3 regions of the Enterobacter cloacae complex sp. ECNIH7 genome follow, and region 3 is predicted to be linked to each of the others. Evidence: predicted binding sites of a transcription regulator. Region 3 holds the regulator's gene; each other region holds the start of a gene.

What was found. The regulator CRP, encoded in region 3, controls carbon source genes, mostly activating them, when cyclic AMP is high. The targets are predictions, from matches to a motif close to ATGTGANNNNNNTCACAT.
Region 1: the regulator CRP is predicted to act here: its motif matches at 1,425-1,442, upstream of hpt (hypoxanthine phosphoribosyltransferase).
Region 2: the regulator CRP is predicted to act here: its motif matches at 2,971-2,988, upstream of ldtB (L,D-transpeptidase).

Annotation. Positions count from the first base shown of each region.
Region 1 covers NZ_CP017990.1:879,104-883,786, forward strand. The annotation lists gene WM95_RS04200 (glucose/quinate/shikimate family membrane-bound PQQ-dependent dehydrogenase) at 1-1,362, opposite strand, end outside; gene hpt (hypoxanthine phosphoribosyltransferase) at 1,571-2,107, shown strand; gene can (carbonate dehydratase) at 2,169-2,831, opposite strand; gene WM95_RS04215 (ABC transporter ATP-binding protein) at 2,939-3,865, shown strand; gene WM95_RS04220 (ABC transporter permease) at 3,862-4,632, shown strand.
Region 2 covers NZ_CP017990.1:1,623,519-1,628,201, forward strand. The annotation lists gene WM95_RS07990 (PTS sugar transporter subunit IIC) at 1-1,176, shown strand, start outside; gene WM95_RS07995 (GntR family transcriptional regulator) at 1,192-1,908, shown strand; gene ldtB (L,D-transpeptidase) at 1,951-2,871, opposite strand; gene WM95_RS08005 (ABC-F family ATPase) at 3,094-4,683, shown strand, end outside.
Region 3 covers NZ_CP017990.1:4,744,740-4,749,422, reverse strand. The annotation lists gene WM95_RS23770 (YccS/YhfK family putative transporter) at 1-1,955, opposite strand, end outside; gene crp (cAMP-activated global transcriptional regulator CRP) at 2,013-2,645, opposite strand; gene WM95_RS23760 (OsmC family protein) at 2,957-3,361, shown strand; gene WM95_RS23755 (phosphoribulokinase) at 3,428-4,297, opposite strand; gene WM95_RS23750 (YheU family protein) at 4,328-4,546, opposite strand; gene WM95_RS23745 (hydrolase) at 4,543-4,683, opposite strand, start outside.

The DNA.
Region 1 (4,683 bases), 1.3 Mb from region 3:
TGCCAGTTTGCCGGTGGTCGCGTTCAGCGCCACGATAGCGCTCGCATAACGCTCCTGCTCCGGCGTGCGGTTACCGCCCCAGATATCTGGCGTGGTCACGCCCATCGGCAGGTAGACCAGGTCCAGCTTCGCGTCATACGCCGCCGGTGCCCAGGAGTTTGGCGAGTTAAAGGTAAAGGTGTGCTCGTCCGACGGGATCGCGTTGGGATCTTTCGCGCCCGGGTCGAAGGCCCACAGCAGCTTACCGGTGTTCACGTCGAAACCACGGATAACGCCGGAGGTTTCACGCGTGGAGAAGTTATCCGTTACCGAACCGGCAATCACGATGGTTTTATCGGTGATGATTGGCGGCGAGGTGGGCTCATACAGACCCGGCGTGGTGTCCGGCATGTTGGTCTGCAGGTTCAGGATACCTTTGTTGGCAAAGGTTTCGCACAGCTTGCCCGTTTCGGCATTGATGGCGAACAGACGGCCATCGTTCACCGGCAGCATGATGCGGCGAGGACAGTCAGCAATGACTTCCGGGCTGGCATTATCGGCGCGCGCTTCATGGTAAGAGACGCCGCGACAGGTGACGTGCTGGAAGGACGGGTTGGAGTTCAGCTGCGGATCGAAGTGCCATTTCTCTTTACCGGTGGCCGCGTCAAGCGCGAACAGACGCTGGTGCGCCGTACACAGGTAGAGCATGTTGCCGACTTTAATCGGCGTCACTTCGTTGGTCAGCTCGCCCGGATCGTTCGGCATCTTCACATCGCCGGTACGGAATACCCAGGCTTCCTTCAGGTTTTTAACGTTGTCCGCGTTGATCTGCTTCAGCGGAGAGTAGCGTTGACCTTCCTGATTACGACCATACGCAGGCCAGTCGCCGTCAGCGACCTGGGAGATAGCTGCCGCAGGCGTGGATTCTGCGTTCAGCGTACCGTTGATCTCCTGCGGGTCATTAAAGCCGGCCCAGGTCAGAATGCCGCCGGTAATAAGCAGGGCAACAACCAGGCCCGCCACCGCACCGCTGGAAGGCACAATCAGGCGACGCCAGACGAACGGCAGGATCAGCCAGATACCGAAGAAGACCAGGATGTCGCTGCGCGGCGTCAGTGCCCAGAAGTCAAAACCGACTTCCCAGACGCCCCAGATCATGGTGGCAAGGAGGAGGGCGGCATACAGCCACAGTGCTGATTGTTTTCTACGCAACAGCAGGACGGTTACGGCAACCATAACTAGACCCGCAATCGGGTAGTACCAGGAGCCGCCTAAAGCGACCAGCCAGACGCCACCGATTAACAGATACAGCGCGCAGAAGGCTGCGAATGCGGCTGTTAATGTCACCAGTAGACGCGGCTGTTTAGAGTTTGTTTCAGCCATAGAAAGTGTACTCGTCAGTTTTTGTTAATAATTTGCTAGCAACTAATTATAGGTATTAACAAGTGTGATCGGAATCACAATATTTGCTTTTTATAACTCATACGCCAGGCTTATCCATTTGCTGATATAATGGCTGGCTTGCGTATCAGTGCTGGATATTAACTCATCCGTATTGAGAGATTTTCACTAAAATCATTTGGTTAGTAATATGAAACATACTGTTGAAGTGATGATCCCGGAAGCCGAGATCAAAGCGCGTATCGCCGAACTGGGTCATCAAATCACCGAACATTACAAGGACAGCGGCAGCGAAATGGTGCTGGTCGGTCTGTTGCGCGGCTCTTTCATGTTCATGGCAGACCTGTGTCGTGAGGTGCATGTGCCCCATGAGGTCGATTTTATGACCGCCTCCAGCTACGGCAGCGGCATGTCCACTACCCGTGATGTGAAAATCCTGAAAGATCTGGATGAAGATATTCGTGGCAAAGATGTGTTGATCGTTGAGGACATCATCGACTCCGGCAACACGCTGTCAAAAGTGCGCGAGATCCTGAGCCTGCGTGAACCAAAATCTCTGGCGATTTGTACGCTGCTGGATAAACCTGACCGTCGTGAAGTGCAGGTGCCGGTAGAGTTCGTGGGCTTCTCGATTCCGGACGAATTCGTCGTCGGTTACGGCATTGACTACGCGCAGCGCTATCGTCATCTGCCGTATGTGGGGAAAGTGGTATTGCTGGACGAGTAATGGCGGGCTAATGCCCTCATCCCGGCCCTCTCCCAAAGGGAGAGGGAGAAAATCCCCGGCTTTATTTATGATTTACATGCTTAAGCTGAAGGTTGGCAATCCCCGAACGGTAACGCTGCTCCAGCGTTTCGCGGTTGGTGGCGGTCACTTCCAGATTGCGCAGCAGGCCATCGTGAATACCGTACGCCCAGCCGTGGATAGAAACCTTCTGCCCGCGTTTCCACGCTGATTGCATGATCGTTGAGTGACCCAGGTTATATACCTGCTCCATCACGTTGAGTTCGCAAAGGGTATCCATGCGACGTTCCTGCGGCATTTCGCCCAGCAGTGAGCTATGTTTGAACCAGATATCGCGGATGTGCAATAGCCAGTTATCAATGAGCCCCAGTTCCGTGTTTTCAACCGCCGCCTGCACGCCGCCGCAGCCATAATGGCCGCAGATGATGATGTGCTCGACTTGCAGAACGTCCACGGCATACTGAACAACAGAAAGACAGTTGAGATCGGTGTGAATCACGAGATTGGCGACATTGCGGTGAACAAACAGTTCGCCGGGTTCAAGGCCGGTCAGGCGCTCCGCCGGTACGCGGCTGTCGGAACATCCAATCCAGAGAAAGCGTGGGTTCTGAGCCTGCGCGAGTTTTCCAAAAAATCCGGGGTCTTCCTCCACCAGCATTTTTGACCATAGTGCATTGTTGCTGATGAGTGTATCTATGTTGTTCATGGAGGTTAGCGACCTGTAACCGAGTTATTGCGTTGCGCTACTATAGGGTAACCCGACTTTTAATGAAACCACACAACGTGTGTAAGAACTGAAGGTAAGTTAATTTCATGGCAATTGCACTGGAGCTTGAGCAGCTTAAAAAAACCTATCCGGGTGGCGTTCAGGCGCTACGCGGAATAGATCTGAAAGTAGAGGCCGGTGATTTTTACGCGCTTCTGGGGCCGAACGGGGCGGGGAAATCGACCACCATTGGGATTATCAGCTCGCTGGTCAATAAAACGTCCGGCCGGGTGAGCGTCTTTGGGTACGACCTGCAAAAAGATGTGGTGAACGCCAAGCGCCAGCTGGGGCTGGTTCCGCAGGAGTTCAACTTCAACCCGTTCGAGACGGTGCAGCAAATTGTCGTTAACCAGGCGGGCTATTACGGCGTTGAGCGTAAAGAGGCCCTCGAGCGTAGCGAAAAATACCTAAAGCAGCTCGACCTGTGGGAAAAGCGTAACGAACGCGCGCGCATGTTGTCCGGCGGGATGAAGCGCCGCCTGATGATCGCCCGTGCGCTGATGCATGAGCCAAAACTGCTGATCCTCGATGAGCCGACTGCGGGTGTCGATATCGAACTTCGTCGTTCCATGTGGGGCTTCCTGAAAGATCTCAACGACAAAGGCACCACCATTATTCTGACCACCCACTATCTGGAAGAGGCTGAAATGCTGTGCCGCAACATCGGCATCATTCAGCACGGCGAGCTGGTGGAAAACACCTCGATGAAGAATCTGCTCTCCAAGCTGAAATCCGAAACCTTCATTCTCGATCTGGCGGCGAAAAGCGCGCTGCCAAAACTTGAAGGTTACAACTATCGTCTGGTGGATACCTCGACGCTGGAAGTGGAAGTGCTGCGCGAGCAGGGGATTAACAGCGTGTTCTTACAGCTGAGCGCGCAGGGGATTCAGGTTTTAAGTATGCGTAACAAAGCGAACCGACTGGAAGAGCTGTTTGTCTCTCTGGTACATGACAAACAAGGAGACAAGGCATGACGCATCTTTACTGGGTCGCGCTGAAAAGTATCTGGGCGAAAGAGATCAACCGCTTTATGCGTATCTGGGTGCAAACCCTGGTGCCGCCGGTCATCACGATGACGCTTTATTTCATCATCTTCGGTAACCTGATTGGTTCCCGGATTGGTGAAATGCACGGCTTTACCTATATGCAGTTTATCGTGCCGGGCCTGATCATGATGGCGGTGATCACCAACGCCTATGCCAACGTGGCGTCGTCATTCTTCAGCGCCAAGTTCCAGCGCAATATTGAAGAGCTGCTGGTCGCGCCGGTGCCGACGCACGTCATTATCGCGGGCTATGTTGGCGGCGGCGTGGCGCGCGGGCTGTGCGTGGGGATCCTGGTCACGGCGATTTCGCTGTTCTTCGTGCCGTTCCAGGTCCACTCGTGGCTGTTTGTCGCGCTCACGCTGCTCCTGACGGCGATCCTGTTCTCGCTGGCCGGTCTGCTGAACGCCGTGTTCGCCAAAACGTTTGACGACATCAGCCTGATCCCGACCTTCGTGCTGACGCCGCTGACCTATCTCGGCGGGGTGTTCTACTCCCTGACGCTGCTGCCACCGTTCTGGCAGGCGCTGTCGCACCTGAACCCGATTGTTTACATGATCAGCGGGTTCCGCTTTGGCTTCCTCGGTATCACCGATGTGCCGCTGTTTACCACGGTGGCGGTGCTGGTGGTGTTTATCATCGCCTTCTACCTGCTCTGCTGGTCGCTGATCCAGCGCGGACGCGGGCTGCGCAGCTAATCTTTTGCCCGGCGACGTTCTGTTTGCCGGGCACTTTCTTTGACAGTTATC
Region 2 (4,683 bases), 2.0 Mb from region 3:
GCGGTACTGGTGAACAACGTGGTATTTCCGTGGATTTTTCACGGCGACATGCTCGCGCAGTTTAAGGTGTGGGGCGAGGCGATTATCAACGGCACGCTGAACATCGCCGCGCTGCTGCTGGCCCCGATGATTGCCTGGTCGCTGGCGCGCAACAAAGATTTCGACAATCCGGTCTCGGCAGTGGTTATCGCCGTCAGCAGCTTCATCATCATGATGCCGATGCGCCTGCAGATTACGCCCGTCGGCAGCGACGCCGCGGTGAACGTCACCCAGGTGCTGACGTTCGCCAATATTGGCTCAACCGGGATTTTCGCCGGGGTGCTGATCGGGCTGCTCTCAACGGAAGTGTTTATCGCCATTTCGCGGCTGAAGGCGCTGCACATTTCCCTCGGGGAAAACGTGCCTCCGGCGGTGAGCAAATCCTTTACCGCGCTGATCCCGACCATCCTCACGCTCTCCCTGTTCGCGGTGCTGGCGGCCGTGCTGGCAAACGTACTGCAAACGGATCTGATCCATCTTATTACGACCTTTATCCAGCAGCCGCTGCGGCTGATCAACACCAGCCTGCCGGGGACGATTTTCATCTACAGCTTCGGTAACTTCCTGTTCACGCTGGGTATTCATCAGTCTGTCGTCAACAGCGTGGTGCTGGAGCCGTTCCTGCTGATCAACACCAACGAGAACATGCTGGCCTTCGCCAACGGTCAGCCCATCCCGCATATCATCAACAACATCTTCGTGCCGACGTTTGGCATGGTGGGCGGCACGGGCAGCACGATCTCGCTGCTGATTGCCATCTTTATCTTCTCCAGACAAAAATCGGCGAAGCAGGTGGCGCGTCTGTCGCTGGCGCCGGGCCTGTTTAACATCAACGAGCCGGTGATTTTTGGCCTGCCGATCGTGTTTAACCTGCCGCTGATGATCCCGTTCGTGCTGCTGCCCGCCATCGGCATTTACTTCGCCTGGCTCTGTACCACGCTGGGGTTAATATCGCGCTGCGTGGTGATGATCCCGTGGACCACGCCGCCCATTCTCAGCGCCTGGCTTGCCACGGCGGGGGACTGGCGGGCGGTGGTGGTGCAGTTGGCAATCATCGTATTTGGTGTATTCTTCTACCTGCCTTTCCTCAAGATTGCCGAGAGAGTGGCGTTGAAAAACAGCGGGATAGAAAACTAACTGAAAGGAAGGACGATGGCGGCGAAGTACATCACCATAGCGCGGGAAATTAAGAAACGCATTATCAGCCAGCAGTACGCCGCCAATGAACCGCTGCCGGACCAGTTTGCGCTGGCGGCGGAGTTCAGCACCAGCCGGATGACCATTCAGCAGGCGATGCGCCAGCTGATCGTCGAAGGTCTGGTCTATACCCGCCAGGGGCAGGGCACGTTCATCCGTAAAAACTTCCTTCAGCTCTCGCAGTGGGATCTCTCCGGCAGCGACTACTTTGGTGCGACCAAAACCTGGGAACATCTGGGCACGGTGACCAGCCGGGTGGTGCATTTCGAGCTGCGCTTCCCGAACGAAAAAGAGCAGGCGTCGCTGATGATTAACGCCGATGCGCCGATCTATGACTTCATTCGACTCCGCCTGCTGAACGGCGAACCGATGTCGCTGGATTCCACGGTGATGCCGATGAATCTGGTGCCGGGCCTGACGAAAAACCATCTTGAAGGGTCGGTGTTTCAGTACGTGCAGGAGACGCTGGGGCTGAAAATTATGGGGTCGTATCGGGTGGTGCGGGCGCTTAAGCCCAACGCGCTGGACAGGGAGCATCTGGTCTGCGAAGAAACCGATCCGGTGCTGGAGGTGGAGCAGGTGATTTATCTGGAGGACGGCACGCCGCTGGAGTATGCCCACTGCCACTATCGGTACGACCACGGCGGGATAGTGATCGTGAATAATGGATAAAAAAAAGCGGGCAACGAGGCCCGCTTTTTTAATGCTTCGCTATCAGTTCAAACGCACCGGCATACCGGAGCGGTTCTGCACGGCCTGGTCAACAATCGCCGTTTCTACGTCTGGCTGAGAAGTCACCGCCTGCACCGCGCTGTTCAGCGTAACAGGGACGATTTCGTTGTTGTTGATCTGGTCTTCGCTGGTGGACAGCGGGTTGTGCACTTCGATGTAGCGGCTGCCGTCTGGCTCAGAGGTCGCTTTCACCGGTTCGTTGATGAACTGCACGCGCGTACCGACCGGCACGTTTTCGAACAGGAACTTGATGTCGTCGTTACGCAGACGCACGCAGCCGTGGCTTACGCGCAGGCCGATACCGAAGTTGGCGTTGGTACCGTGGATAGCGTACAGGCGGCCAATGTACAGCGCGTACAGACCCATTGGGTTATCCGGGCCTGCCGGTACAACGGCTGGCAGCGGTTCGCCCGCAGCGATGTATTCCGCGTGCATTTTGGCAGTCGGCGTCCAGGTTGGGCCCGCTTTCTTACGCTCAACTTTGGTGGTCCAGTTCATTGGGGTGTCTTTACCCAGCTGGCCGATACCGATTGGCAGCACGATAACGGTGTTGGTGCCTTTCGGGTAGTAATACAGACGCATTTCGGCGCTGTTAATCACGATACCTTCATGAACGGTATCCGGCAGGATCAGCTGCTGAGGAATATTCAGCACGGTACCCGCTTTCGGCAGATACGGGTCAACGCCCGGGTTCGCTTCCAGCATGTTAGACAGGCCCAGCTGGTACTGCGCAGCGAAATACTCCAGCGGCTGAGAGTTACCTTCTGGTACCGTCACAACCTGGTTCTGGCCTACCAGACGGCTACCGTCTGTTGGCAGGGGATACGTCACCGCAGACGCGGTCTTACAAAAACCTACTACGGCTAACGCCGCCGCTAAAAGCGTTGTTAATTTCATGTTCATGTTGTGCGAGGTATCTAAGCCATTCTGGCGATGAGTTGATAAGTCTGAATCTGTGATGGGAGCGCATTATATGTGCATTCCCGCTAACAGGGAATTCAGATGTGTACGAAATCACATTTTTTTCGATTTTGTTAAAGTTTAGTGGATTGCCGCAACACGGGATCTCAATTCGGAATTGTGGCATAATGCCGTGTTTATCACACTTTTCGCAGGAATCTCCCCGTGTTAGTTACCAGCAACGTCACTATGCAGTTTGGCAGTAAGCCGCTGTTCGAAAACATTTCCGTCAAATTTGGCGGCGGCAACCGTTACGGCCTGATTGGTGCCAACGGTAGCGGAAAATCCACCTTTATGAAGATCCTCGGCGGTGACCTGGAGCCGACGCTCGGCAACGTATCGCTCGACCCTAACGAGCGTATCGGTAAGCTGCGTCAGGATCAGTTCGCCTTCGAAGAGTTCACCGTGCTCGACACCGTGATCATGGGGCATGGGGAACTGTGGGAAGTGAAGCAGGAGCGCGATCGCATCTACGCGCTGGCCGAAATGAGCGAAGAAGATGGCTATAAAGTGGCCGATCTGGAAACGCAGTACGGTGAGATGGACGGTTACTCTGCAGAAGCGCGCGCGGGTGAGCTGCTGCTTGGCGTGGGTATTCCTGTCGAACAACATTACGGCCCGATGAGCGAAGTGGCGCCAGGCTGGAAGCTGCGCGTGCTGCTGGCACAGGCGCTGTTCTCTAACCCGGACATCCTGCTGCTCGACGAACCGACGAACAACCTGGACATCGACACCATCCGCTGGCTGGAGCAGACGCTGAACGATCGCGACAGCACCATGATCATCATTTCGCACGACCGTCACTTCCTGAACATGGTCTGTACGCACATGGCGGATCTGGACTACGGCGAGCTGCGCGTTTACCCGGGCAACTATGACGAGTACATGACGGCGGCCACCCAGGCGCGTGAACGTCTGCTGGCGGATAACGCCAAGAAGAAAGCGCAGATTGCTGACCTGCAGTCCTTCGTCAGCCGCTTCAGCGCCAACGCCTCTAAATCGCGTCAGGCAACCTCGCGCGCGCGTCAGATTGATAAAATCAAGCTGGAAGAGGTTAAAGCCTCCAGCCGTCAGAACCCGTTCATCCGCTTCGAGCAGGACAAGAAGCTGTTCCGTAACGCGCTGGAAGTGGAAGCCCTTACCAAAGGCTTCGATGAAGGCCCGCTGTTTAAAAACTTCAACCTGCTGCTGGAAGTGGGCGAGAAGATTGCCATCCTCGGTGCCAACGGCGTGGGTAAATCCACCATGCTGAAAACCCTGGTCGGCGAACTGCAGCCGGACAACGGCACCGTGAAGTGGTCTGAAAACGCGCAGATTGGCTACTACGCGCAGGACCATGAATACGAGTTCGAAAATGACCTGACCGTCTTTGACTGGATGAGCCAGTGGAAGCAGGAAGGCGACGACGAGCAGGCGGTGCGCAGCATTCTGGGTCGTCTGCTGTTCAGCCAGGACGACATCAAAAAGCCGGCTAAGGTGCTCTCCGGTGGTGAGAAGGGCCGCATGCTGTTCGGCAAGCTGATGATGGAAAAACCAAACATCCTGGTGATGGACGAACCGACTAACCACCTGGACATGGAATCCATCGAATCCCTGAACATGGCGCTGGAGATGTATCAGGGGACCCTGATCTTCGTCTCTCACGACCGTGAGTTCGTCAGCTCGCTGGCGACCCGCGTGATCGAAATTACGCCAGAGCGCGTGGTGGACTTCACCGGTAACTATGAAGATTACCTGCGCAGTAAAGGTATCGAC
Region 3 (4,683 bases):
CTCATTGGCCCGTGGGTTAACGTCTCCGGCGCTTCCAGAATGTTTGAGTCGCCCGACTCGCCCGGCGCGTCATACTCCAGACGCTGCTGACACCTCTGCAACGCAATTTCACACGACTGCAAATAGCGCTGCGCCAGATCCGGCGTCAGCATCGTGTGCTCGCGCGCCAGCGTGGTCATGGCGTTAATGTGCTCGACGATAAACTGGCTGTGCGTCACCCAGAGCTTCATGTCTGCCAGATAGTGCGAGTTAAAGCCCGGCTCCTGCATCGCCTGGTTGAGCGAGTTAAACAGGGCGTTGTGCGCCTGGTTGACCTTCATCCGCTGATAGGCCAGCGGGGAGGGCTGCGGGTCGTCGCTCAGGATCAGGCGAATAGCCTGCTGGTCGGCTTCCAGCGCGTCGTGGGCGTTCTGCCTCAGCAGCCCGCTCTGCCACTGCGGCCACAGCCAGACCATTCCGCCAAAGGCAATCAGGCAGCCGATCAGGGTATCAATCAGCCTGGCGATAATAAACTGTTCGCCATTGAGCGTGAGCAGCTGCAGGGTATATACCGCCGTCACCGTAAAGCCCACCATCGCCCAGCCGTAATTTTTGCGGATAATCAGGTAGCTCACCAGCGTGATCGCCAGCATGCCTGCCAGGGTATAGCCTTCCGGCACGTGGAAGTGTAGCGTTACGCCCGCAATGATCAGCCCGGCCATCGTTCCGCCAGCCCTGTGCAGAATACGCACCCGCGTGGCGCCGTAGCCGTTCTGGGTGACAAACAGCACGGTCATTAAGATCCAGTACGGTTTCGGCAGGTGCAGCGCCATGCCCATCAGGCTGGCGGTACTGAGCATAACGCTAATCCTGGCGGCGTTGCGCAGGGCGGACGATTTAAGGGAAAGATAGCTCCTGAGCGCGGGCAATAACGGAAGCCGTTTTTGCTTATCCGCCATCAGGTCGCGGGGATAAAGCGGGCGCTGCGTGCGCAACACGCGGGCGATGCGGCTGAAGTGCCAGGCGGCAAACTGGCCGACCGGGTTATCGGGATGCTGGCGGGCGATTTTCTCCAGCGCGCCCAGCTGTTTTTCCATGTTAAAGCGCGTGGGGTAGCGGTGGTAGAGAATATCATCGGCCAGCACGCGCAGACGTGCGGACACGGTTTGTGCGTTCCAGCGGATCACCGCTTCGGCGTGGCTGCGCTCGACCAGCTTTTGCACCTCCTGCGGGTGATGAAGGCTTACGGAGATGTGCTCCTGCAGATCCAGCCCGACCTGGAAGGTGCGCAGCAGCCGTTTGTATTCGTGGTTCTTGTTGGCGGCGAGCATATGCAGCTGCTGATAGCACTGGCTTATGAGATCCACCACCTTCTGCTGGCGCGTCAGCAGCGGCGGTAAGGATTTTTCCGGGTCGGTATGCTGGGTGAGCAGGGTATATTTGGCTTCGCAGTAATCCGCAAGCTGCACATAGAGCAGGCTCAGGGATTCACGCAGCGGCTGTTCGCGCCACAGCCAGAACCAAAACCAGTTAAATAGCCCGTACCATAATGTCCCCAGGGCGTAGATCAGCAGCGGCTCCCACACCGGCATGTTCCCGGCGAGGCTCAGCGTGAAAATAGCCGCAATCAGCGAGGCGGGAAGCAGGCGGGCGTGCAGCGAACTGATTTCCGCCGTGACGCCGAGCGTCATCGCCAGCACGGTCAGGATCAGCGGCAGCGGGATATCCCGGGCAAGCAGAAGCTGCACGGCGAGGCTACAGCCGGCAAACAGGCAGCCACCGATAATCAGGCGTTTGAAAAAGCGCTTATGCGGCGTGTCCAGACCGGCGATGTTGCAGCAGGCGGGCACGAGGGAAAACAGCAGGCCTTGCTGAAGATGTCCGAGGATCAGGCCTATGGCCACAGGAAGACACAACACCAGCGTTTGCCGCTGTGCGTAGTTAACTTCCGGGTGATAGATCAGCCTGCGCCACATGGGGAGTAGAGACAAAAACGGCGTGACACCCTGCGGTGACACGCCGTTTGAGCGGAATTAACGCGTTCCGTAGACCACGATGGTTTTACCGTGGGCGGAGATCAGGTTTTGATCTTCCAGCATTTTCAGGATACGGCCCACTGTTTCACGGGAGCAACCGACGATCTGACCAATTTCCTGACGGGTAATTTTAATTTGCATGCCGTCCGGGTGGGTCATTGCGTCTGGCTGTTTCGCCAGGTTCAACAGGGTTTGTGCGATACGGCCGGTAACGTCCAGGAAGGCGAGGTTACCCACTTTCTCTGACGTGACCTGCAGACGGCGCGCCATCTGGGAAGAAAGACGCATCAGGATGTCAGGGTTAACCTGAATCAGCTGACGGAACTTCTTGTAAGAAATTTCAGCCACTTCACATGCTGTCTTTGCACGAACCCAGGCGCTACGTTCCTGGCCCTCTTCAAACAGGCCCAGTTCACCGATGAAATCGCCCTGGTTCAGATAAGAAAGGATCATCTCTTTCCCTTCTTCATCTTTGATCAGCACTGCCACCGAGCCTTTAACGATGTAATACAACGTTTCCGCTTTTTCACCCTGGTGAATCAGCGTGCTCTTCGATGGGTACTTATGAATGTGGCAATGAGACAAGAACCATTCGAGAGTCGGGTCTGTTTGCGGTTTGCCAAGCACCATGCGCTGTTATCCTCTGTTATAAGCTGTCACCAGAGTCATCAGATGCATCCGGACTCTGGGGTTGCAATCGAATTCTTACCCATACCCTGGGAAGTCGGCTACCGTAACGTTTCGCAGCCAGTAAAGTTTGATGTCCTCTGCATACACGTGTAACGTCAATGTATTACTGTAGCATCCTGAGTGTTTTAGCATAGCTTTCGCCGCGTGTCTCCTGGTGTCTCGCTTCAGCATGATGCAGGTCGCCTTCCATTGCGAGAAATGTAACGCACGCGTAATCTGTCACCAAAAATGCAACGTTGGAGTTAATGAATATGCAAGCGCGCGTGAAGTGGGTTGAAGGTTTAACGTTCCTGGGCGAATCCGCATCAGGACACCAGATTTTGATGGACGGTAACTCCGGCGATAAAGCGCCAAGCCCAATGGAAATGGTGCTGATGGCGGCAGGGGGTTGCAGCGCCATTGACGTGGTGTCGATTCTGCAAAAAGGACGTCATGACGTGACGGATTGTGAGGTTAAACTCACATCAGAGCGTCGCGATGAGGCGCCACGCCTGTTCACCCATATTAACCTGCACTTTGTGGTCACCGGTAAAGAACTGAAAGACGCGGCGGTCTCACGTGCGGTGGACCTGTCTGCGGAGAAGTACTGCTCTGTGGCGTTAATGCTGGAGAAAGCGGTAAAAATCACCCATTCGTATGAAGTGATCGAGGCGTGATTGATGGGGCATCGTGCGTGTTGATGCCCTCACCCTAACCCTCTCCCACTGGGAGAGGGAACATGCTCACGCGATCTGCTTCCCTTCCATCAGTCGCTCCACCAGCGGCGTCATGATGAGCTCCATCGCCAGCCCCATTTTCCCGCCCGGCACGACTAACGTATTCATGTGCGAAATAAACGAGCCCTGCAGCATCGCCAGCAGCCAGGGATAGTCAATGCCTTCGAGATTGCGGAAATGGATCACCACAAAGCTCTCATCCAGCGACGGGATGCTTTTAGCGGCAAACGGGTTGGAGGTGTCCACCGTCGGCACGCGCTGGAAGTTGATATGGGTGCGGGAGAACTGCGGCGTCAGGAAGTTGATGTAATCCTCCATGGAGCGCACCACCGAGTCCATCACAGCCTCTCGCGAATGGCCGCGCTCGCTCATGTCACGCGTCAGCTTCTGGATCCACTCCAGGTTAACGATAGGGACCACGCCGACCAGCAGATCCACGTGGCGCGCCACGTCGTGTTGAGGGGTGACCACGCCGCCGTGCAATCCTTCGTAAAACAGGACGTCGGTGGGTTCCGGCAGCGGCTGCCACGGGGTAAAGGTTCCCGGCACCTGATTCCAGGGTACGGCTTCATCATAGGTGTGCAGATACTTGCGGGACTGCCCTTTGCCGCTCTTGCCATACTCTATAAAGGTTTGTTCCAGCAGGCCGAAGTCATTGGCTTCCGGGCCGAAGTAGCTGATGTGTTTACCCGAATCGCGCGCCTTACGAATGGCCATGTCCATCTCCGGACGCGTGTAGCGGTGAAAGCTGTCGCCTTCGACCTCCGCCGCACGGAGATTCAGCTGGGCGAAAATCTTGCGAAATGCGAGGCTGGTGGTGGTGGTTCCTGCACCACTCGACCCCGTAACGGCAATAACCGGATGTCTGGCAGACATAGCAACTCCCTGACTGAAAAGGGTGGAAGATCAGCCGTGAAACGCGTTGCGGGGCATGATATTGACCGTCTCATGCAGTTCTGACCACACCAGCACCACGTCGCCGCTTTTCAGCTGGCGCTTAACATCGTTGACCTTTTGCTCAAGCGAGCGTTCCTGTTCACCATAATCGGTGCCTTCGCGTAATACAAAGCTTTCAATCAGATTATCGAGCGTAATGGGCGCCAGATCCTGCCAGGGAATAATCATTTTGCACCGTCCAGATAAGGGGTCAGCCAGTCAGGAATACGCGCCTCAAGCCACATTTTCGGGCGGCGCAGCGTGCCGCCGATAAACCCGACGTGGCCGCCATGCTCGGTCAACTGATAGTGAACGTTGTCGGGCAG